Regions from separate parts of the Achromobacter sp. RW408 genome, predicted to be linked through region 3. Evidence: predicted binding sites of a transcription regulator. Region 3 holds the regulator's gene; each other region holds the start of a gene.

Region 1 (7,914 bases), on a different contig from region 3:
GATGACTTCATCGGCCTTGGCCGAGGCGGCGGCGTCGATCACCAGCCAGTGGTTCTGCGGGTCGATCCACACGCGGGTGTCGCGGTACACGCTGAAGGCGCGCGGCAGCAGTTCGTCGGTGACGCGCTCCTTGATTTCCTTCATCTGCTTGCGGCCCGGCTTGTAGCCTTGCTGCTCTTCGATTTCCTGGGCGCGCGCCTTGGCGACCTGGTTGACGACGGTGCTGGGCAGCAGCTTTTTCTCGGCGCGCAGATTCAGCAGGATCTGCCCGCCCACGACGTGGGCCAGCCCGCCGTTTTCGCGCGGCGGGACCCAGCCCAGGCTTTGCATTTCGAGGTTGTTGCCGGCCTGGTAGGCATGCCGCGCAAGCGTTTCTTCAAGCTGCTCGCCGGTCAGCGTCCACGGCGAGGAGAGACGGTAAATCTTGAGATTCTTGAACCACATGAGCGTCGGCCAAAAGGGTTGATTCTATACGACGCGGACCGCTTTGCCGTAGCGGCGCAATACGATGGGGCCAGGCGACACGTTCTGTCACTGACAGGGGGACGGCCTTGCGGTAATGTCCGCGACATCCCCGTGCAATAGGAGAAGAAGCATGAAGATCGTCGGCGCCATCCTGATCGTGCTGGGCATTGCCGCCCTGGCCTACAAGGGCTTCAGCTACAAGTCCGAGGAAACCGTGCTGCAGGTCGGCTCGGTCAAGGCCACGGCCGAGACCGAGAAGTCCGTGCCAATTCCGATGTGGGCCGGTATTGCCGCGATCGTGGCCGGCGTGCTGGTCATCGGGGTCGGCATGCGCCGTTGAGGCGCATCCCCCGGAAAACCGGAGGCGGCCATCGCGGCCGCCTTTTTTTGCGCCGGCGTCAGCCACCGCAAAAAAAAAGCGGCCCGGCTCAATAAAGGCCGGGCCGGTACGGGAGCACACAATACCGCGTCATAAAAGGCTCGCGGGGAACGCGGTATCGGTGTCAGAACACTAGCCCTGCAACCGCCTGGCAGGGGGATCAATCGCCGGGCGATGAGGCGCAAGGCCGTAATCTGAGGCGCCAGTCTAACGGCGGGGGTCTGACAGCGTCCTGAATCAGGATTGCGCATCGCGTGTCCGCGGTCCATCCAGGCCCGGTCGTTGCCAGGCTGGACGGCCGGCGAGGATTTCGGCGCAAAAAAAAAAGCTCCCAGGGGAGCTTTTGAAAGGCCGGGCAGGCGCAGCAGTCCCGCCCGGCGGGGGATGGTCGTTAAGCGTTGATGTCGTTGTCCTTGGACTCGCGCACGAAGAGCGTGCCGATGACCAGGGTCATGACCGCGATGATGATCGGGTACCACAGGCCGTCGTAGATGTTGCCGGTGGCGGCCACCACGGCGAAGGCGACCGGGGGCAGGAAGCCGCCGAACCAGCCGTTGCCGATGTGGTACGGCAGGCTCATCGAGGTGTAGCGGATGCGGGTCGGGAACATTTCCACCAGCATGGCCGCGATCGGGCCGTACACCATGGTCACGTAAATCACCAGGATGGTCAGCAGCACGACGACCATGACGTTGTTGCTCTGCGCCGGATCGGCCTTGGCCGGGTAGCCGTGGCTGCGGATCGCGGTGGTCAGGGCCTTGTCCAGCTCGGCGGCCTTGGCCTTGAAGTCGGCCGGGGCCATGCCCTTGCCGTCGAACGAGGCGAATTCGTCGCTGCCGATCTTGACCTTGGCCACCGAGCCGGCCGGGGCCGCCTCGTTCTTGTAGTTCACCGAGTTGCGTGCCATGAACGACTTGACCACGTCGCAGGAGCTGGTGAACGAAGCAGTGCCCACCGGGTTGAACTGGAACGAGCAGGTGGACGGGTCGGCGATGACCGTGACCGGCGCGCTGGCCTGCGCCTTTTCGAGCGCGGGGTTGGCGAAGTGCGTCAGGCCCTGGAAGATCGGGAAGTAGGTCGCGGCGGCGATCAGGCAGCCCGCCATGATGATGGGCTTGCGGCCGATCTTGTCCGACAGCGCGCCGAAGATCACGAAGAACGGCGTGCCGATCAGCAGCGCGATCGCGATCATGATGTTGGCGGTGTTGGCGTCGACCTTCAGCGTCTGCGTCAGGAAGAACAGCGCGTAGAACTGGCCGGTGTACCAGACCACGGCCTGGCCGGCGGTCAGGCCCAGCAGCGCCAGCAGCACGACCTTCAGGTTCTTCCACTGGCCGAACGATTCGGCGATGGGAGCCTTCGAGCCCTTGCCTTCATCCTTCATGCGCTGGAAGGTCGGCGACTCGTTCAATTGCAGGCGGATCCACACCGAGATGCCCAGCAGCACGACCGAGATCAGGAACGGAATGCGCCAGCCCCAGGCCTTGAAGTCGTCCTCGCCCATGAAGGTGCGGATGCCCAGGATCACCAGCAGCGACAGGAACAGGCCGAGCGTGGCGGTGGTCTGGATCCACGACGTGTAGAAGCCGCGGCGGCCGTGCGGCGCGTGCTCGGCGACGTAGGTCGCGGCGCCGCCGTACTCGCCGCCCAGCGCCAGGCCTTGCAGCAGGCGCAGGACGATCAGGATGGCGGGCGCGGCCAGGCCGATACTGGCGTAGCTGGGCAGCACGCCTACCAGGAAGGTGGACAGGCCCATGATCACGATGGTGACCAGGAAGGTGTATTTACGTCCGACCAGGTCGCCCAGGCGGCCGAACACCAGCGCGCCGAAAGGGCGCACCGCGAAACCGGCGGCGAAGGCCAGCAGCGCGAAGATGAAGCCGGCCGTGGGGTTCACGCCGGAGAAGAAGTGCTGGGCGATGATGGCGGCCAGCGAACCGTAAAGATAAAAGTCGTACCACTCGAACACCGTGCCCAGCGACGAGGCAAAGATGACGCGGCGTTCATCCTTGGTCATCGGGCGCGGATTCGCGGATGGACCGCGACCTGCCATGGTAGTTGTGCTCATGATGTCTCCTCGATTTTTCTGGCCGGCGGTTTTCCGCCGTGCTTGACCCTCCGCCGGCGGGGCCGACATCGAGCTACCGCAAGGTTGGAACGCCAGGCTGACGGGGTTCTGACGAGACCCTTACCTGAATCTTAAAATTGAAACAAAAAGTAATTTTCCCCTGGGGAGCTAGGGATAGTCCTAGGGACGGAGTGGGGAACCTTGCCTCGCCGGGCGCGAACCTGCCATGCGAAGAATGGGTCGGCAAGATGGGGCGTGCGCCTGTGCGCAAGGGGGAGCGTTGCATGGCGCCCGCGCGCCACGGCAGCCCTAGTCGCCGAGGTCCTCGACCGGTTCGGCGTAGAGCGGAAACACCACCCGGATGCGAGTGCCGGGCAGGTCGGAGTGCGGGGTCGGATGGTCGCTGATGAGGACGGTCGCCTGGTGCTTCTGGGCGATTTCCCGGACGATGGCCAGGCCCAGTCCGCTGCCGTCGGACAGGGTACCCAGCACGCGGTAGAAGCGGTCGAACACGCGTTCGCGCTCTTCGAGCGCGATGCCGGGGCCGGAGTCCTCGACTTCCAGCACGGCCTGCCCATCGAGGGCTTGCACGCGCACCGTGATGTGGCCGCCGCGGGGCGTGTAGCGCAGCGCGTTGTCGACCAGGTTGTTGAGCAGCTCGGCCAGCAGCAGCGGGTTGCCGTTGATCTCGACCGGGGTCTCCGAACCCTCGAAGCCCAGGTCGGTGCCGAGCGACAGCGCCTGCGGCACCCAGTGCATGGCCTGCTCATAGGCGATGGCGTTCAGGTCGGTGGCGGCCAGCCCGATGGCGCTGGGGTTTTCGGCCCGCGCCAGGAGCAGCAATTGGTTCACCAGGCGGGTGGCGCGTTCGGAACCGGTCACCAGCTGGCGCAGGCTGGCCTGCATTTCCTCGGGACTGGCGTCGCGCAGGGCCAGCTCGGCCTGGGTGCGCAGGCCGGCCAGCGGCGTCTTCAGCTGGTGCGCGGCGTCGGCGACGAAGCGGCGCTGCGCCTGCACGTTGGCGGACAGGCGGTCGAGCAGGTCGTTCATGGCCGCCACCAGCGGCGCGATCTCGGAGGGCGCGGCGCGTTCGTCGATGGGCGACAGGTCGTCCGGCCGGCGCGCCCGCAGCCGCTGCTGCAGCGCGTTCAGCGGCGCGACGCCGCGCGACAGGCCGAACCACACCAGCAACACCGCGATCGGCAGCACCACGAACTGCGGAATGATCACGCCCTTGATGATGTCGTTGGCCAGCTGGGTGCGCTTTTCCACCGTCTCGGCCACGATCAAGAGCGCCGGCTGGGTATTGGGCAGGTTCAGGTCGACCCAGGTGAAGGCCAGGCGCACGCCGAAGCCGCGCAGGGTGTCGTCCTCGTACTGGACTTCGCCGGGGCGCGGCTGGCCGACCGAGGCCGGCAGCGGCAGGGCGCGGTCGCCGCCCAGGTATTCGCCGCGGCTTCCCAGGGCCAGCCAGAACACGCTGTCGGTTTCATCGGCGCGCAGCACCTCGCGCGCCGGGTCGGTCATGCGCAGCACCGCGCGGCCATCCTGGGCATGGACCTGGCGCGTCAGCACGTGCAGGTTGTTGGCCAGCGCGCGGTCGTAGGGCACGTTGGCGATGTTCTGCGCCACCACATAGGTGATGGCGACGCTCATGGGCCACAAGAGGAACAGTGGCGCCAGCATCCAGTCGAGGATCTCGCCCAGCAGCGAGCGCTGCGGTGGCGCGAAACTGGGGCCGCGGGCCCCGGCCTGCATCACATCCAGCGCTTCCTGGTTGAGCGCCTCCGGCTGTGGCGGTTCAGCTTGCGAGGTAGGCCGCACCCTGGTCCCGTTCGAGGCAATAGCCCAGGCCGCGCACCGTCACGATCTTCACGCCGCTGGGCTCGAGCTTCTTGCGCAGGCGGTGCACGTAGACTTCGATGGCATTGGTGCTGACTTCCTCGCCCCATTCGCACAGGTGGTCCACCAGCTGGGTCTTGCTGACCATGCGGCCGCTGCGGGTCAGCAGGATTTCCAGCAGGCTGACCTCGCGCGCGGACAGGTCCAGCGTCTGGTCGTCGACCGTGGCCACGCGTCCGGTCTGATCGAACACCAACCGGCCATGCTTGAGCAACGTGGCGCCGCCGCCCGCGCCGCGGCGGGTCAGGGCGCGCACGCGCGCTTCCAGTTCCGACAGGGCGAAGGGCTTGGCCATGTAGTCGTCGGCGCCCAGGTCCAGCCCCTTGACGCGCTGCTCGATGCTGTCGGCGGCGGTCAGGATCAGGACAGGCAGGGCGGAATTGCGGGCGCGCAGCCGGCGCAGGACCTCCAGGCCGGCCAGTTGCGGCAGGCCCAGGTCGAGGATCAGCAGGTCGAAGGCCTGGGCCGCCAGCGCCGAATCGGCCGCCAGGCCGTCGCGGACGGCGTCGACCGCGTAACCGTTGTGGCGCAACGAGCGTGACAGGCCGTCGGCCAGGATGCTGTCGTCTTCCGCGATCAGGATGCGCATGGGCAGTCGAAAAGAAGAAGGGCGCCGGGTGAGCGGCGCACGCGTGCCGCCCTCGGTGGGATGCCGGGGCGGCGTGCCGGGAGCGCAATGGGGACATAGCGCCAGTTTTTTCCCCGATTCTGTCATATGGCACCGGGCTTGCCCACTCAGGGAATACGTGGAAAACTGTGGCACACTGGTTTTTTGTACAGTACAATCCGATGCCATAATCTGCGCTATCGCTTTACCGATCACCGCTTCAGCGCCACAGCTTTCACTGCCAATTTTCTGGCAACAGCTGTCAGCAACGGCCCGATCACCCCTTGCGACAACCCGCGCGCTGACCGACACACGTGCCGCGCCCCGATACGTTACAGACCAGACCTGACAGGACACTACATGGACGACAAAACCACCAAGGCCGCCGCCGCGGAAAAAGCCAAGGCGCTGGCCGCCGCGCTCTCGCAGATCGAAAAGCAGTTCGGCAAGGGCTCGATCATGCGCTACGGCGACAACGAGGTCTCGCATGACATCCAGGTGGTGTCGACCGGCTCGCTGGGGCTGGACATCGCGCTGGGCGTCGGCGGTCTGCCGCGCGGCCGCGTGGTAGAAATCTACGGTCCGGAATCCTCGGGCAAGACCACGCTGACCCTGCAGGTCGTGGCTGAAATGCAGAAGCTGGGCGGCACCTGCGCCTTCGTCGACGCCGAACACGCGCTGGACGTGCAGTACGCCTCGAAGCTGGGCGTCAACTTGTCCGACCTGCTGATCTCACAGCCGGACACGGGCGAGCAGGCCCTGGAAATCACCGACGCGCTGGTGCGCTCGGGTTCGGTCGACCTGATCGTGGTCGACTCGGTCGCCGCCCTGGTGCCCAAGGCCGAAATCGAAGGCGAAATGGGCGATTCGCTGCCCGGCCTGCAGGCCCGTCTGATGAGCCAGGCGCTGCGCAAGCTGACCGCCACCATCAAGAAGACCAACTGCATGGTCATCTTCATCAACCAGATCCGCATGAAGATCGGCGTGATGTTCGGCAACCCCGAAACCACCACGGGCGGCAACGCGCTCAAGTTCTACGCCTCGGTGCGCCTGGACATCCGCCGCATTGGCTCGATCAAGAAGGGCGACGAGGTCGTCGGCAACGAAACCCGCGTCAAGGTGGTCAAGAACAAGGTCGCGCCCCCGTTCAAGCAGGCCGAGTTCGACATCATGTACGGCGCCGGCATCTCGCGCGAAGGCGAAATCATCGACCTGGGCGTGGCCGCCAACGTGGTGGACAAGTCGGGCGCGTGGTACAGCTACAACGGCAACCGCATCGGCCAGGGCAAGGACAACGTCCGTGAATACCTGAAGGAACACAAGGAACTGGCGATCGAGATCGAAAACCGGGTCCGCGAGAACCAGGGCATCGTCAGCCGCGCCGCGGAATTCGTGCCCACCGCCGAAGACGACAGCGAAGAGTAATCGCGTCGCCCCTTCACCGGATAGCGCCGGGCCCGCCAGCCCGGCCGCCAGCGGCAGGCTCCCGTCCCGGGAGGCCTGCCGCTGGCACATAGAGGAAGCGCATGAGCTGGAAACCGCCCGTCACGTCCGCTGATCGCCTGCGCGCCAGGCTGGACGATGAATTCGAGACCGTGGCCAAGCCCGAAGGGCTGCGCCGCACGTCGGACCTGCGGCGGGCCGCCGAATCCACCGGGGCGTCCGGCCAGGAACCAGAGGGCGCCGGCGCGCCGGCGTCGCAGTGGCAGCGCAGTTCCGAACGGCGCGCGGCCGGCGGGCGCGGCCGGCGTGGCAAGGGCGGTGATGATGGCGATGGCGCGGGCGAGGGGGCGCAGCCATCCGAAGACAAGTCGCGCCCGCGCCCCAAGGGGCCGTCGCTGAAAATGCGGGCGGTGGGTTATCTGTCGCGGCGCGAGCATGCCCGCGATGAGCTGGCGCGAAAACTCGCGCCCCATGCCGAAGACCCCGATGAGGTCGAGCGCGTGCTGGACGCGCTGGAAAAGGAAGGCTGGCTGTCGACCGAGCGTTTTGCGCAAAGCCTGGTGCACCGCCGCGCCTCGCGCCAGGGGGCGGCCCGCATCGTGCAGGAATTGCGCCAGCACGGCGTGGATGATGCCCAGGTATCCGAGCTGCGCGAGCAATTGCGCGCCACCGAATACGAGCGCGCGCTCGAGGTCTGGCAGAAACGCTTCGGCGCCAAGCCCGAGGATCGCGCCGCCTATGCCAAACAGGCCCGCTTCCTGGCCAGCCGCGGCTTCGCGCATGACGTCATCCGTCGCATCCTGGGCGCGGGCGACGACGACTGAGCAGGCCGCGCGGCGAGGGCCATTGCCGGCCCGTCGTTGCCTTTTCCTATTTCGCCGACTTGATGCCGCTCAGCGTCTTGAAGCAGACGTCGCGCGTCAATGTCAGGAATTCGTCGATGTACGAGGCGTCGGTGTCCTCGCTGCGCACCGTCGCGTACAAGGTGCGCCACACGCCTTGGGGCCCCAGCCGGCACTGGCGCAGCCAACCCTGGTTCATGTATTCGGT
Region 2 (7,914 bases), on a different contig from region 3:
GCATAGCGGCCCGAAAAGGCGATCACGCGGCCGGCCATGCCGTCGTGCGCCTGCACCAGTTCCAGCGCCATGATGGCGCCCTGCGAAAAACCGGCCAGCGCGGTGTCGGACTGCAGCAGGCCGAAGCGGGCCTGGGCCGCCTTCACGTAGGCCTCCAGCGGCGGCAGGGCCTGGGCCACGCGCTCGGGCCGGTTGTCCTCGGACACGCCGCGCACCGAGAACCACTGGCGGCCCGCGCCGCCGCCGTCAAAGGGCTCGAAGCCCTCGGGAATCAGCACCGCCGACGCGGGAAAGGCGGCGCGCACCGCCTCGGCCAGCGGCACCAGGTTGGCGGGCGTGCCGCCCACGCCATGCAGCAGGATGAACAGCTGCCGCACCTCGGTGCCGGGTTCGGGCAGGAATTCGATTTCGTGGGGGGACGCGGGGGAAGAAGTGGCCATGCTACGGCTCCGGACAGGCACTGGATAGCGCCATTGTAAAATGCCCGTCATACGCAATCCTAGGCAAAGCGCCCCCCGGGCCGGCTCCTGCCCCCGGTGTCCACAAGGCGCTCAGGGGCGTTCGCGGTCGGCGCGGGGCTTTGCATCAACCTGTGCATTCCATGAAAACACCGACGACAGACTCGGGAACCCCGCCGGCCGGCAAGAACCAGTTGCATCGCGTGCTCAAGGCGCGCCACCTGACCATGATCGCCCTGGGCGGCGCCATCGGCACGGGCCTGTTCATCGCCTCGGGCGCGGCCATCGCCCAGGCCGGCCCCGGCGGCGCGCTCACGGTCTACCTGCTGATCGGCCTGATGGTCTATTTCATCATGACCAGCCTGGGCGAACTGGCCACCTTCATGCCCGTGTCGGGTTCGTTCTGCACCTACGCCTCGCGCTACGTGGACGGCGGCTTCGGCTTCGCGCTGGGCTGGAACTTCTGGCTCAGCTGGGCCACGGTGGTGGCGGTGGACGTGGTGGCCGCCCAACTGGTGATGGCGTACTGGTTCCCCGATACCCCCGGCTGGATCTGGAGCGTCGCCTTCCTGGCGCTGACCTTCGGCCTGAACGCCTTCTCGGCGCGCAGCTTCGGCGAGGCCGAATACTGGTTCGCCATCATCAAGGTGGTGGCGGTGCTGTGCTTCATCGTGCTGGGCCTGGCCATGCTGGTGGGCATCATCCACAGCGACGCGCCGGTCGGCCTGCGCAACTGGACCGTGGGCGAGGCGCCGTTCGTCGGCAACGTCGCCACCTGGGTCGGGGTGGCCATGGTGGTGGCCTATTCGTTCCAGGGCACCGAACTGGTGGGCGTGGCCGCCGGCGAATCCGAGAACCCGCGCCGCAACGTGCCGCGCGCCATCAACCATGTGTTCTGGCGCATCCTGCTGTTCTACGTGCTGGCGATCCTGATCATCGGCCTGCTGATTCCCTATACCGACCCGCAGCTGTTGCGCAACGAGGTCGAGGACATCGCCGTCAGCCCCTTCACGCTGGTGTTCCAGCACGCCGGGCTGCTGTCGGCGGCCACCATCATGAACGCGGTGATCCTGACCTCGGTGCTGTCGGCCGGCAATTCGGGCATGTACGCGGCCACGCGGATGCTGTTCAACATGGCCGTCGAGGGCCAGGCCCCGGCCGTGTTCAAGCGCCTGACCGGCAACGGCGTGCCGCTGTACGCGCTGCTGGCCACCACCGCGCTGGCCTGCCTGTGCATGTTCAGCGTGGTCTACAGCCCCAAGGCGGTCTATATCTGGCTGCTGAACTTCGCCGGCATGACCGAGTTCATCGTCTGGCTCAGCATCGCGGTCAGCCACTACCGCTTCCGCCAGGGCTACGTGAAGCACGGCTACGACACCGCCAACCTGCCCTACAAGGCCGGCCTGTTCCCGTTCGGCCCGCTGTTGGCCTTCGTGCTGTGCCTGCTGGTCACGCTGGGCCAGAACTACCAGGCCTTCCTGGACGAGCGCATCGACTGGATCGGCGTGGTCTCGACCTACCTGGCGATCCCTCTGTTCCTGGCGTTCTGGATCGGCCACCGGCTGGTGAAGAAGTCGCGCTGGATCCGCTACCAGGACATGCAGTTCTACGGCTTCGAGGCCGACCGCGCGGCGGGCGTGCCGCAGGACGAACCGGTAGCCGCCAGCCAGGCCGCGCGGACCTGAGCCGCGTGCGGGCCGGGAGGCATCCTGGACCACGCGCCCGTACGCCGCCCGGCCCGCGCCGCGCCTATTCGAAGCTGTCGCGCGGACGCTGCGTGATGACGCCGTACCAGCCCAGGCCGGCATAGGTTTCATAGCCCGGCGTCAGCGCGAACCCCACCAGGCCGCGATCGGCGTTTTCGTAGTAGCCGCGCGGCCGCTCGTCGTGGCGCAGCACGTAGCGCTCTTTCAGCGATACCGCGCCGTCCGAGGCGGCGATGACGCGCTGGCGGCTGTCGACCAGCAGGCAGCGGGTGCGCCCCCATTCCTCTTCCGACAGGCCCACCGACTTGACGATGCTGGCGGCCTGCTGGCTCCAGTCGAAGAACACCCCCAGCACGCCCAGCGGTTCGCCGTGCTTGTCGGCGTCGCGCCGGATCGCGGTGGCGTAGGTGGCGACGTGGGCGCCGTCCAGCAGGCGCTCGCTGTCGATATCCATGGCCACGTACTCGCCGCCGTCGGCCGCGGCCATCCCGCGCCGGAACCATTCGGCATGGCTGACGTTGGCGCCGCGCGCCTGCGGATAGCGGTCCGGGCGGCCATTGGCCACCACCCGGCCCTGCGCGTCGGCCACCCACAGGTCCAGGTAGACCGTGTAGCTGTCCAGGATCACGCCCAGCCGCCCGCTGGCGTGGCGGGCACTGTCGGCGCCGGGTTCCTGCAAGGCCCGCACCACCGACGAATCGGTCGCCCACCAGCGCACGTCGCAGGAACGCTCGTACAGGTTGCGGTCCATGGTCTCGATCATGTTCAGCGCCAGGTCGCCCAGGCGGCGGCCCTCGTAGCCGCGGATCTCGTGCAGGGTGTTTTCGCCGATGCGGATCAGGTCGGCGATGGAACCGGCCAGTTCCTCCTTGAGCGCGTCGGCGATGCCGGTGATCTGCTCGGACACGTACTGCACCTGGTTGGCCACCACCGCGAACCCGCGCCCCGCCTCGCCCGAGCGCGCGGCCTCGATGCGCGCGTTCAGCGACAGGTATTTGGCCTGCTGGTTGATATCGACGATGCTCTCGATCTTCTCGTTCGAAATGCGCTCGACGCGGCGCGACAGTTCGACGATTCTTTCCGGTTGATGGGCCATGTTCAGCACTCCTTTTGTTGGACGTTGTTGCGTGAGGAGACGGTGACATGGGGACACAAGCAGGAAGCGTGCCAAGTCGTGCATGGGTTAATGACCAGCCCCTTCCATGGGCGGGGCGGGGGTGACGACGGCGCATCGCGCCTCGAAGCGGGCCTTGCGGCGCGCACCAATACGGTGCAAGCGACTGATACATCCGGTGCCTTCCGGGTCGGGTAAAATACTGTATATTCATACAGCAATAAGCGATTCCGGCCAGGCGTTCCCCGCCCGGCCGTCCGCCGCCCACCGAGTCTTCACCCAGGAAAACCGGGTCGCCCACCCGCCATGCCGTCGCCAGAACAGATCCATCCCGCGTTGTGGCGCGCCACCCAGTTGGCGCGCGGCGCCGCCCGCAGCCTGCCCACCGGCCACCCCACCCTGTCGGCCGAGCTGCCGGACGGCGGCTGGCCGCTGGGCTCGCTGATCGAGCTGCTGGCCCCGCAACCCGGCATCGGCGAAATCCGCCTGCTGCGCCCGGCCCTGGCGCAACTGGAAACGCGCCGCCCCATCGCCCTGGTGCAGCCGCCCCACGCGCCGCACATCGCCAGCTGGATGAGCTGGCGGCTCGATCCGCGCCAGTTGCTCTGGGTCGCCCCCGAAAAAACCCTGGACGCCCTCTGGGCCGCCGAGCAGATCCTGAAAAACGGCAGCTGCGGCGCCCTGCTCTGCTGGCTGCCGCACGTGCGCCCCGAATCGCTGCGCCGGCTGCACCTGGCGGCCCAGGCCAGCGACCTGCTGTTCGTCGCCCTGCGCCCGGCCAGCGCCGCGCAGCACGCCACCCCCGCCCCCTTGCGCCTGGCGCTCGCGCCCGCGCCGGGCGGGTTGTCCGTCCATATCCTCAAGCGCCGCGGACCGGTCTGCGAGGCCCCGCTGTACGTGGGCCTGGAGCCCGGCGTCCTGGCGCCCACCCGCCATGCGCCTCTGGATCGCCGCCTGCCTGCGCTGCCTGCCGCTGGACGCCCTGCGCCCGCACTGGCCGCTTGAGGCGCAGGCCTACGCAGTCCTTGACCAGGAACGCGTCGCCGCCCTCACGCCCGCCGCGCGCCAGGCCGGGGTGCGCCCGGGCATGCGCCGCGGCGGCGCGGCCGCCATCGCGCCCACGGTCGAGCTGCTGACGCGCGACCCGCTGGCCGAGGCCGACGCCCTGCAAGGCGCGGCGCTGGCGCTGCTGCAATACACCCCCGAGGTCGCGCTGGCGGGCGACGACACCGTGCTGCTCAACGTCGGCGCCAGCCTGCTGTTCTTTCGCGGGCCGCGCGCGCTGCACCGGCGCGTGGCCGCCACGCTGGCCGCGCTGGACCTGCGCGTGTCGCTGGGCATGGCGCCCACCGCCGCCGGCGCCTGGCTGCTGGCGCACCGCGGCGGACGCCGGCCGCCGCGCCGGGTGCTCACCCCGCGCACCCTGGCGCGCCGGCTCGACGCCCTGCCCGTGGCCCTGCTGCCCCAGGCCCGGCCGCGCCTGGACTGGCTCAACGACATCGGCTGCCACACCCTGGCCGACCTGCGCGCCCTGCCGCGCGCCGGCCTGCAACGGCGCAGCGCGCCCGACCTGCTGCAAGCGCTGGACGCGGCCTATGGCCAGTCGCCCGAACTGCATCGCTGGATCGAGCCGCCGCCGCGCTTCGAGCGCCGCATCGAGCTGATGGAATACCTCGAGCACACCGACGCGGTGCTGGCAGTGGCGCGGCGCCTGGCCGAGCAACTGGGCGGCTGGCTGGCGGCGCGGCAACTGGCGGTGCGGCGCGTGCTGCTGCGCCTGGACCACGAACGCGGCCGCCATGCGCGCCCGCCCACCGACCTGGAACTGGCGCTGGCCCAGCCCGTGTGGCAGGCGCCGCAGATCCTCAACCTGCTGCGCGAAAAGCTCGGCCGCCTGACGCTCGAAGCGCCGGTGATCGCGGTGACGCTGCTGGCGCCCGACACCACCGAACAGCCCGCCGCCAGCACCACGCTGTTCCCCGAACCCGGCGGCACCGCCGCCGACCACGCCCGCCTGCTGGACCTGCTGACCGCGCGGCTGGGCCGCGACCAGGTGCGCCACGCCTGTCCCATCCCCGACCACCGGCCCGAAGCCGCCAATGCCTGGGGCGACGCGCTGGAACCGTCACCGCGCCCCGAACCGCTGCCCGAACCCCTGGACCGCCCCTTCTGGCTGCTGGACCCGCCGCTGCCGCTCAAACTCGCCGGCCACCGGCCGCAATACGCCGGCCAGACGCTGCGGCTGATGCGCGGCCCCGAACGCATCGAAAGCGGTTGGTGGGACCCGGCCCTGACCGTGCGCGACTACTTCGTGGCCGAGGACGCCGCCGGCGCGCGCTACTGGATCTACCGCGAGCGCGACGACGAGCACGCGCGCTGGCACCTGCACGGGCTGTACGCCTGACTCCGCCATGCAAGCGCCCGACGATCCGCATGACGACGCCCCCGGTCCGCCTGTCGGACTGCCCGGCTACGCCGAACTGCAATGCCAGTCGAACTTCTCGTTCCTGCAGGGCGCCTCGCACCCCGAGGAACTGGCCGCCCGCGCCGCCGAACTGGGCTACGCCGCCCTGGCCATCACCGACGAGTGCAGCCTGGCCGGCGTGGTGCGCGCCCACATGGAAGCCAAGACCCAGAAGCTGCCGCTCATCATCGGCGCCACCTTCCGGCTGCGCGCCGGCCCCGAGGCCGCGCCACTGGACCTGACCTTGCTGGCGCAGACCCGCGAGGGCTACGGCAACCTGTCCGAGCTCATCACCCTGGCCCGCACCCGCGCTCCCAAGGGCGAATACCGGCTGGCGCCCGAAGACTTCACCCATCCGCCGCCGGGCTACGAACACCTGCGCCACCTGCCCGAATGCCTGGCGATCCTGTCGCCCGTCTACGGCGACGACCCCGACCGCATGGCGCAGCAGGCGCGCTGGCTGGCCGCCACCTTCCCGCGCCGCGCCTGGGTCGGCCTGACCCTGCTGTACCGCTCGCGCGACGACCTGCACCGCGCCGCCGTCGACCACGCCGCCCGCGCCGCCGACCTGCCGGTGGTGGCGCTGGGCCAGGTGCAGATGCACGTGCGCTCGCGCAAGCCGCTGCACGACACCCTGACCGGCATCCGCACCCACCAGTGCGTGTCGCAATGCGGCTACGCGCTGTCGGGCAACGCCGAACAGCACCTGCGCACCCGCATGCGGCTGGCCAACCTGTATCCGCCCGAAGCGCTGGCGCAGACCCTGGTGGTGGCGCGGCGCTGCGCCTTCTCGCTGGACGAGCTGCGCTACGAATACCCCGACGAGATCATCCCGCGCGGCCACACCCCCGCCACCTACCTGCGCCAGGAAACCCTGGCCGGCGCCGCACGGCGCTTTCCGGACGGGACGCCGGACTACGTCAGCGAACAGATCGAAAAGGAACTGGCGCTGATCGCCGACCTGCACTACGAGGCCTACTTCCTCACGGTCTACGACATCGTGCAGTACGCCCGCCGCCACGGCATCCTGTGCCAGGGCCGCGGTTCGGCCGCCAACTCGGTCGTGTGCTACTGCCTGGGCATCACCGAGGTCGATCCGCGCCGCGGCAACAACCTGTTCGAACGCTTCATCAGCAAGGAACGCAACGAGCCGCCCGACATCGACGTCGACTTCGAACACCAGCGGCGCGAGGACGTGATCCAGTACATCTACGACAAGTACGGCCGCCAGCGCGCCGCCCTGACCGCCGTGGTGATCTCCTACCGCCCGCGCAGCGTGCTGCGCGACACCGGCCGCGCGCTGGGCGTGGACCCGGGCGTGATCGACGCCGTGGCGCGCGCCCATCAGTGGTGGGACGGCAAGAAGGAAATGCTGCGCACGCTGGGCGCCTGCGGGCTCGATCCGGAATCGCAGGTGGCGCGGCAATGGGCCGCGCTGGCCCAGACCCTGATGGGCTTTCCGCGCCACCTGTCGCAGCACCCCGGCGGCTTCGTCATCTCGCGCGGCAAGCTGTCGCGGCTGGTGCCGATCGAAAACGCCGCCATGGCCGACCGCAGCGTGGTGCAGTGGGACAAGGACGACCTGGACGCGCTCAATCTGCTCAAGGTCGACGTGCTGGCCCTGGGCATGCTGTCGGCGCTGCGCCGCACCCTGGAACTGGCCGGCCAGCGCCGCGGCCAGCCGCTGCGGCTGCAGGACATTCCCGAAGGCGACGCCCCCACCTACGACATGATCTGCGATGCCGACACCATCGGCGTGTTCCAGATCGAATCGCGCGCCCAGATGACCATGCTGCCGCGCCTGCGGCCGCGCAAGTACTACGACCTGGTGGTGCAGGTGGCGATCGTGCGGCCCGGCCCGATCCAGGGCGGCATGGTGCATCCCTACCTGCGCCGCCGCCAGGGCAAGGAAAAGGAAAGCTACCCCAGCGACAAGGTGAAAGGCGTGCTCAGCCGCACCATGGGCGTGCCCATCTTCCAGGAACAGGTGATGCAGATCGCGGTGGTCGCGGCCGGCTTCTCGCCCGGCGATGCCGACCAGTTGCGGCGCTCCATGGCCGCCTGGAAGCGCAAGGGCGGCGTCGACAAATACCGCGCCAAGCTGGTAGGCGGCCTGCTGGCCCACAACTACACGCTGGAATTCGCCGAGGCGCTGTTCCGCCAGATCGAAGG
Region 3 (7,914 bases):
AATCGACATACCCCGGGCCGGCCTCCGGAGCCGCCACGGCAGCGCCAGAGGGCCCATCGGTCGCCCCGTCGGTGACCGCGCCAACGGCTGCGGCACCCGCCGCGCTCGGGTCTATTGCGCTCTTAGGCATGCTAGACTGTTCCCAGGGTAAACCCCCCATTATCCACAGCACTTCCGACTGCGTCCACTCACCCTCAGCAGAGTCCCATGAGCACCCTTTTCGATTCCGTCGAACTCGCGCCGCGCGACCCCATTCTTGGCCTGAACGAACAATACAACGCGGACACCCGCCCCGGTAAAGTCAATCTGGGCGTGGGCGTGTACTACGACGACCAGGGCCGGATTCCCCTGCTGGGCGCCGTGCGCAAGGCGGAAATCGCCCGCATCGAGGCCGCCGCCGCCCGCGGCTACCTGCCGATCGAAGGCATCGCCGGCTACAACCAGGGCGCGCAAGCCCTGCTGATCGGCAAGGATTCCCCGCTGGCCGCCGCCGGCCGCGTCCTGACCACCCAGGCCCTGGGCGGCACCGGCGCGCTCAAGATCGGCGCCGACTTCCTGCGCCAACTGCTGCCGACCTCGAAGGTCCTGATCAGCGACCCCAGCTGGGAAAACCACCGCGCGCTGTTCGAGCGCGCCGGTTTCGAAGTCGGCACCTACGCCTACTACGACGCGGCCACCCGCGGCCTGAACTTCGACGGCATGCTGGCCGCCCTGAAGGCCGCGCCGGCCAACACCGTGGTCGTGCTGCACGCCTGCTGCCACAACCCCACTGGTGTCGATCCCACCTTCGACCAATGGAAGCAGATCGCCGCGGTCGTCAAGGAAAACAAGCTGGTGCCGTTCCTGGACATCGCCTACCAGGGCTTCGGCGAAGGCCTGCATGAAGACGCCGCGGTCGTGCGCCTGTTCGCCGACCTCGACCTGACCATGTTCATCAGCTCGTCGTTCTCGAAGTCGTTCTCGCTGTACGGCGAGCGTGTCGGCGCCCTGACCGTCGTGGCCGGCAGCAAGGACGAAGCCGCCCGCGTGCTGAGCCAGCTCAAGCGCGTCATCCGCACCAACTACTCCAACCCGCCCACCCACGGCGGCACGATCGTCTCCACGGTGCTGAACTCGCCCGAACTGTTCGCCATGTGGGAAGAGGAACTCGGCGCCATGCGCGACCGCATCCGCCTGATGCGCAAGCAGCTGGTCGAGAAGATCAAGGAACACGGCGGCAAGCAGGACTTCAGCTTCGTGCTGCAGCAGCGCGGCATGTTCTCGTACTCGGGCCTGACCTCGGCCCAGGTCGACCGCCTGCGCGAAGAGCACGGCGTCTATGCCGTCTCCAGCGGCCGCATCTGCGTGGCCGCGCTCAACAGCGGCAACATCGACCAGGTGGCCAAGGGCATCGCCGCGGTGCTCTAAGACTCAGCGCCAGCGTCACCCCCAAACGGGACCTTCGGGTCCCGTTTTCATTGCCTGTCACAAAACCATGCCCGATCAACGCTTGCTTTTTTGCGTTATGTCCCCCAGAATGCCGCTGTATATATGTACAGTCCGACACCCAACGGATCATCGCCATGGCCAGCAAACTCACTGATCGTCAACAGCAAATCCTGGACCTCATCCGGCAGACCGTCGCGCGCACCGGCTTTCCGCCCACCCGCGCCGAAATCGCCCAGGCCCTGGGATTTCGCTCGCCCAACGCGGCCGAAGACCATCTGAAGGCCCTGGCCCGCAAGGGCGCCATCGAACTCACGGCCGGCGCCTCGCGCGGCATCCGCCTGAAGGACAACTCCCCGACGCCATCCCAGGCGCCGTTGCCCCTGCCCGGCCTGGCGCAGCTGCTGCTGCCGCTGGTGGGCCGCGTGGCGGCCGGCAGCCCTATCCTGGCCACCGAACACGTCGAACGCGAGATCGGCGTCGATTCCAGCCTGTTCGCCCAGGCGCCGGACTACCTGCTCAAGGTGCGCGGCATGAGCATGCGCGACGCCGGCATCCTCGAAGGCGACCTGCTGGCCGTCAAGAAAGCGTCCGAGGCCCGCAACGGCCAGATCGTCGTGGCCCGGCTGGGCGACGACGTCACCGTCAAGCGCCTGCAGCGCCAGAACGGCCGCATCGAACTGCTGCCCGAGAATCCCGACTTCAACGTCATCGTGGTCGAGGCCGACCAGGAATTCGCGCTGGAAGGCATTGCCGTTGGACTGATCCGTCCGCACGCGCTGCACTGATCCTTCCGCCCCAACCTGGCGCCCGCCCGAGGGCCGCGCCAAAAATAAACCCCGCGCAAGCGGGGTTTATTTTTGACGGCGCCCCTCGCGGGGCGCCGTGGGCCGGACATCAGTGCTTGAGCACCGGATCCGTGGAACCCGGTTCGGCCGGCTTGGCGACCAGCGGTTCCTTGACCGCTTCGTCTTCAGCCAGCGGCTCCGGCAGGCGTTCCAGGGCCAGCTCCAACACCTTGTCGATCCAGCGGACCGGCACGATCTCGAGATGGTTCTTGACGTTGTCCGGGATCTCCGCCAAATCCTTGACGTTTTCTTCCGGGATCAAGACCGTCTTGATGCCACCGCGGTGGGCGGCCAGCAGCTTTTCCTTCAGGCCGCCGATCGGCAGGACTTCGCCACGCAGCGTGATCTCGCCGGTCATGGCAACGTCGGCGCGCACCGGGATGCGCGACAGGGCCGACACCATGGCCGTGGTGATCGCGATACCGGCGGACGGACCGTCCTTGGGGGTCGCGCCTTCCGGCACGTGCACGTGCATGTCGTGCTTCTCGAACACGCTGTCGGCAAAGCCCAGGCGACGCGCCCGCGAGCGCACCACGGTGCGGGCCGCCTCGACCGATTCCTTCATCACGTCGCCCAGCGAACCGGTGCGTTGGATCACGCCCTTGCCGGGCATGTCCGCCACTTCGATCGTGAGCAGGTCGCCACCGACTTCCGTCCAGGCCAGGCCGGTCACCTGACCGATCTGGTTTTCCTTTTCGGCCATGCCGAAGGTGTAGCGGCGCACGCCGAGGTAGTCGCTGAGGTTCTCGCCCGTGACGTTGACCGGCTTGAGTTCGAAGGTCTTGCCTTCGGCCTTGGCGCGGTCGCTCTGGGTCAGCAGCTGCTTGATCACCTTGCGGCAGATCTTGCCCACTTCGCGTTCGAGCGCACGCACACCGGCTTCGCGGGTGTAGTAGCGCACGATGTCGCGCAGCGCGCTGTCGTCGACGGTCAGCTCGGTATCCTTGACGCCGTTGTTCTTCATCAGCTTGGGCAGCAGATGGTCGCGGGCGATGTGGATCTTTTCTTCCTCGGTGTAGCCGGACAGGCGGATCACTTCCATCCGGTCCAACAGGGCCGGCGGAATGTTCAGCGTGTTGCTGGTGGCCACGAACATGACGTCCGACAGGTCGAAGTCGACTTCGATGTAGTGGTCCTGGAACGTGTGGTTCTGTTCCGGGTCCAGCACTTCGAGCAGCGCCGACGAGGGATCGCCGCGGAAATCCATGCCCAGCTTGTCGATTTCATCGAGCAGGAACAGGGGATTGCGCACGCCGACCTTCGACATGTTCTGGACGATCTTGCCAGGCATCGAGCCGATGTACGTACGACGGTGGCCGCGGATCTCGGCTTCGTCACGCACGCCGCCCAGGGCCATGCGCACGAACTTGCGGTTCGTGGCCTTGGCGATGGACTGGCCCAGCGAGGTCTTGCCGACCCCCGGAGGACCGACCAGGCACAGGATCGGCGCCTTGACCTTGTCCACGCGCTGTTGCACGGCGAGGTATTCGAGGATGCGTTCCTTCACCTTCTCCAGGCCGTAGTGGTCGTTGTCGAGCACCGTCTCGGCATTGGAGATGGAATTGTTGATCTTGCTCTTCTTCCTCCAGGGGAGATTGATGAGCGTATCGATGTAGTTGCGCACCACGGTGGCTTCGGCCGACATGGGCGACATGAGCTTGAGCTTCTTGAGCTCGGCATCGGCCTTCTTGCGCGCCTCCTTGGGCATGTGCGCGGCGATGATCTTCTTTTCGAGCTCCTCGATGTCGGCGCCCTCTTCGCCTTCGCCCAGCTCCTTCTGAATGGCCTTGACCTGCTCATTCAGGTAGTAGTCGCGCTGGCTCTTTTCCATCTGCTTCTTCACGCGGCCGCGGATCCGCTTTTCGACCTGGAGAATGTCGATTTCGGTTTCCAGCTGCGTGAGCAGGCCTTCGAGGCGCTCGGAGGTGCCGACGATCTCGAGCATCTTCTGCTTCTGCTCGAGTTTCAGCGGAAGATGCGCGGCGATCGTGTCGGCCAGGCGGCCGGCGTCATCGATGCCGGCGAGCGAGGTCAGGATCTCCGGGGGGATCTTCTTGTTGAGTTTTACGTATTGCTCGAACTGGGCAACGATCGCGCGGCGCAGGGCCTCGGTCTCGGAGCCCTGGACGGCGTCCGGCTCGATCGGGGTGACCTGGCAGGTGAAGTGCGAATCGGCGTCTTCGATGCTGTTGATGCGGGCGCGCTGGGTGCCCTCGACCAGCACCTTGACGGTGCCGTCGGGCAGCTTGAGCATCTGCAGGATGCCGGCGACGCAGCCGATCTCGTAGACGTCTTCGGGAGTGGGATCATCCTTGCCGGCGGATTTTTGGGCCACCAGCATGATGCTCTTGCCCGCTTCCATCGCAACCTCGAGCGCGCGGATGGAGCGCGGACGGCCGACGAACAGCGGGATGACCATGTGCGGGAACACCACGACGTCGCGCAGCGGCAGCAGGGGAAGGTCGATCGGGTCGGAAGGCAGGGTCTGGCTGGCAGACATAGGAGGTTCCTCGGTATGACTCGGCGTATCGGGGACAGGATGACCGGGTATACCCGGACAGCCCCGTCAGTTACGTCTGTTATGGGAACAATAGCCGAAAATTCAAGATCCCGGCGGCCCGATAAACAAAATGGAAAAAAAATCGGCGGCCGCCATCCCGTTATATTGGACGCACCCTGGGAGTGTGCGTTCAATCAGGCGCCGGAGACAAAAAAACCCGTTACGGAAACGGGTTTTTTTGAAATATCCGTCAGGCCGCGGCGTCGCGGACTTCTCCGCGCTCGGGCTTTTCGGCCGTCCCTTCCTCGTCGGCGTAGATCAGCAGGGGCTTGCCCTCGCCTTCGATCGCGCCTTCGTCGAGCACCACACGCTTGACGTTGCCTTGCGACGGCAGGTCATACATGGTGTCGAGCAGGGCCTGCTCGATGATGGAGCGCAGGCCGCGGGCGCCGGTCTTGCGCTTGAGCGCCTTGCGGGCGATGGCCTTGAGCGCGGCGGGCCGCACGTCCAGCTCGGCGCCTTCCATGGCGAACAGCTTCTGGAATTGCTTGAGCAGGGCGTTCTTGGGCTCGGTGAGGATCTGCACCAGGGCAGCTTCATCGAGTTCGTCCAGCGTGGCGACCACGGGCAGGCGGCCGACCAGCTCGGGGATCAGGCCGAACTTGATCAGGTCTTCGGGCTCGACTTCGGAGAACAGCTCGCCGACGCCGCGCTCGGACTTGGCGCGCACGGAGGCGGAGAAGCCGATGCCGGACTTTTCGGTGCGGTCGCGGATGACCTTTTCCAGCCCGTCGAAGGCGCCGCCGACGATGAACAGGATGTTGGTCGTGTCGACCTGGACGAAGTCCTGGTTGGGGTGCTTGCGCCCGCCTTGCGGCGGCACCGAGGCCACCGTGCCTTCGATCAGCTTGAGCAGGGCCTGCTGCACGCCCTCGCCCGACACGTCGCGGGTGATGGACGGGTTGTCGGACTTGCGGGAAATCTTGTCGATTTCGTCGATGTAGATGATGGCGCGCTGCGCCTTCTCGACTTCGTAGTTGCAGTTCTGCAGCAACTTCTGAATGATGTTCTCGACGTCTTCACCGACGTAACCGGCTTCGGTCAGCGTGGTGGCGTCGGCCATGACGAACGGCACATTCAGCATGCGCGCGAGCGTCTGCGCCAGCAACGTCTTGCCCGACCCGGTGGGGCCGATCAGCATGATGTTGCTCTTGGACAACTCGACTTCGTCGCCCTTGATCTCGCCGTGGCGGATGCGCTTGTAGTGGTTGTAGACGGCCACTGCCAGCATGCGCTTGGGCGAGGTCTGCCCGATCACGTACTGGTCGAGGAACGTCTTGATTTCAGCCGGAGTGGGCAGTTCGGAACGAATCGCCGCGCGCGCGGTCGCCTGCGCTTCCTCGCGGATGATGTCGTTGCACAGGTCTATGCATTCATCGCAGATGAATACCGACGGACCCGCGATCAGCTTGCGGACTTCGTGCTGGCTTTTATTGCAAAACGAGCAATGCAGCACTTTTGCGTCTGCCGATCCCTTTTTTTCAGGCATATGTAGTCGTATCTCAGGTAAAGAAGCGCCGGACCGGGTAAAGGGCCCGGCGCCTGCGCTTACTCAAACAAGGCGGCAGCGGATGGGACTCAGCCGGGAAGTCAGCCTTCCGAGCGGGAGGTCATCACCTTGTCCACCAGTCCATACGATACCGCATCTTCGGCGGACATGAAGTTGTCACGTTCCGTGTCCAGGGCGATGCGGTCGATCGACTGGCCGGTATTGTCGGCCAGGATGCGATTGAGACGCTCGCGCAGGTCCAGGATCTCGCGAGCCTGGATCTGGATGTCGGAGGCCTGCCCCTGGGCGCCGCCCGAGGGCTGGTGGATCATGATGCGCGAGTTGGGCAGGGTGAAGCGCTTGCCCTTCTTGCCAGCCGCCAGCAGGAAGGCGCCCATGCTGGCCGCCAGGCCGGTGCACAGGGTCGACACGTCCGGCTTGACGAACTGCATGGTGTCGTAGATGGCCATGCCCGCGTACACCGACCCGCCGGGCGAGTTGATGTACAGGGAAATGTCCTTGTCAGGATTCTCCGATTCCAGGAACAGCAACTGGGCCACGACCAGGTTGGCCGTCGCGTCGTTGACCGGGCCCACCAGGAAGATGAGCCGCTCGCGGAGCAGGCGCGAATAGATGTCGTAGGCGCGTTCGCCGCGCCCCGACTGCTCGATCACCATGGGAATGTAGCCCAGGCCGGTGGGGGTCACCGACGACCCGCCATTCATTGCCGCATAGAAATCGGTGAATCTCTGCATAGTGTTACGCCATCCCCATCAACTGATCGAAAGGCACCTTTTCGTCGGTGACCTTGGCCTTTTCCAGAACGTGCGCGACGACGTTGTCTTCGAGCACGATCGCCTCGATTTCAGCACGACGCTGGCGGTCGGCCAGGTAATAGCTGACAACCTGGGCGGGTTGTTCGTAGTTTTCCGCGAATTCCTCGATGCGGGCGCGGACCTGTTCCGGCTTGGCCTGCAGCTGGGCTTGCTTGACCAGTTCGGACACCAGCAGGCCCAGGCGCACGCGGCGTTCGGATTCGGTCGAGAAGGCCTCGGCCGGGATCGGCACGGACTCGGCGTTCGGCACGCCACGCTGCTTGAGCTCTTCGCGGGCGGCGGCGATGCGGCTTTGCACGTCGTTGTCGACCAGCGCCTTCGGCACGTCGAACTTGCCGGCTTCGACCAGGGCGTCCATCACGCTGGCCTTGGTGCGGCCTTGCGAGCGCACCTTGACTTCGCGTTCGATGTTGCTGCGGATGTCGGCCTTGAGCTTTTCGATGTCGCCTTCGGCCTGGCCGAGCGACTTGGCGAATTCGGCGTTCAGTTCGGGCAGGACGCCTTCGGCCACTTCCTTGACGGTGATGGTGAATTCGGCGGTCTTGCCGGCGACTTCCTTGCCTTGGTAGTCATCGGGGAACTTGAGCGGGAAGACCTTGCTTTCGCCAGCCTTCAGGCCGCGGGCGGCTTCTTCGAATTCCGGCAGCATGCGGCCCTGGCCGAGCACGAAGGGGAAATCTTCGGCCTTGCCGCCGTCGAACGGCACGCCGTCGATGGTGCCGGCGAAGTCCAGCGTGACGCGGTCGCCGTCTTGCG

The links. The regulator LexA, encoded in region 3, represses DNA repair genes until DNA is damaged. The targets are predictions, from matches to a motif close to ACTGTATNNNNATACAGT.
Region 1: a site for LexA is predicted at 5,578-5,595, ahead of recA (recombinase RecA). Genes of this name have one in related genera too.
Region 2: a site for LexA is predicted at 3,480-3,497, ahead of imuA (translesion DNA synthesis-associated protein ImuA). Genes of this name have one in related genera too.

What each region holds. Positions count from the first base shown of each region.
Region 1 covers NZ_QHHO01000040.1:7,779-15,692, forward strand. Annotated here, with positions in the region: gene DK459_RS07620 (recombination-associated protein RdgC) at 1-444, opposite strand, end outside; gene DK459_RS07625 (hypothetical protein) at 596-805, shown strand; gene DK459_RS07630 (MFS transporter) at 1,236-2,897, opposite strand; gene DK459_RS07635 (sensor histidine kinase) at 3,222-4,598, opposite strand; gene DK459_RS07640 (response regulator transcription factor) at 4,714-5,403, opposite strand; gene recA (recombinase RecA) at 5,782-6,846, shown strand; gene recX (recombination regulator RecX) at 6,948-7,688, shown strand; gene DK459_RS07655 (LysR family transcriptional regulator) at 7,735-7,914, opposite strand, start outside.
Region 2 covers NZ_QHHO01000046.1:816,926-824,839, forward strand. Annotated here, with positions in the region: gene ypfH (esterase) at 1-440, opposite strand, end outside; gene DK459_RS13900 (amino acid permease) at 602-2,143, shown strand; gene DK459_RS13905 (methyl-accepting chemotaxis protein) at 2,208-3,269, opposite strand; gene imuA (translesion DNA synthesis-associated protein ImuA) at 3,585-4,283, shown strand; gene DK459_RS13915 (DNA polymerase Y family protein) at 4,213-5,682, shown strand; gene DK459_RS13920 (error-prone DNA polymerase) at 5,690-7,914, shown strand, end outside.
Region 3 covers NZ_QHHO01000049.1:1,889,448-1,897,361, reverse strand. Annotated here, with positions in the region: gene uvrB (excinuclease ABC subunit UvrB) at 1-37, opposite strand, end outside; gene DK459_RS28105 (amino acid aminotransferase) at 208-1,407, shown strand; gene lexA (transcriptional repressor LexA) at 1,563-2,213, shown strand; gene lon (endopeptidase La) at 2,323-4,773, opposite strand; gene clpX (ATP-dependent Clp protease ATP-binding subunit ClpX) at 5,024-6,322, opposite strand; gene clpP (ATP-dependent Clp endopeptidase proteolytic subunit ClpP) at 6,424-7,077, opposite strand; gene tig (trigger factor) at 7,082-7,914, opposite strand, start outside.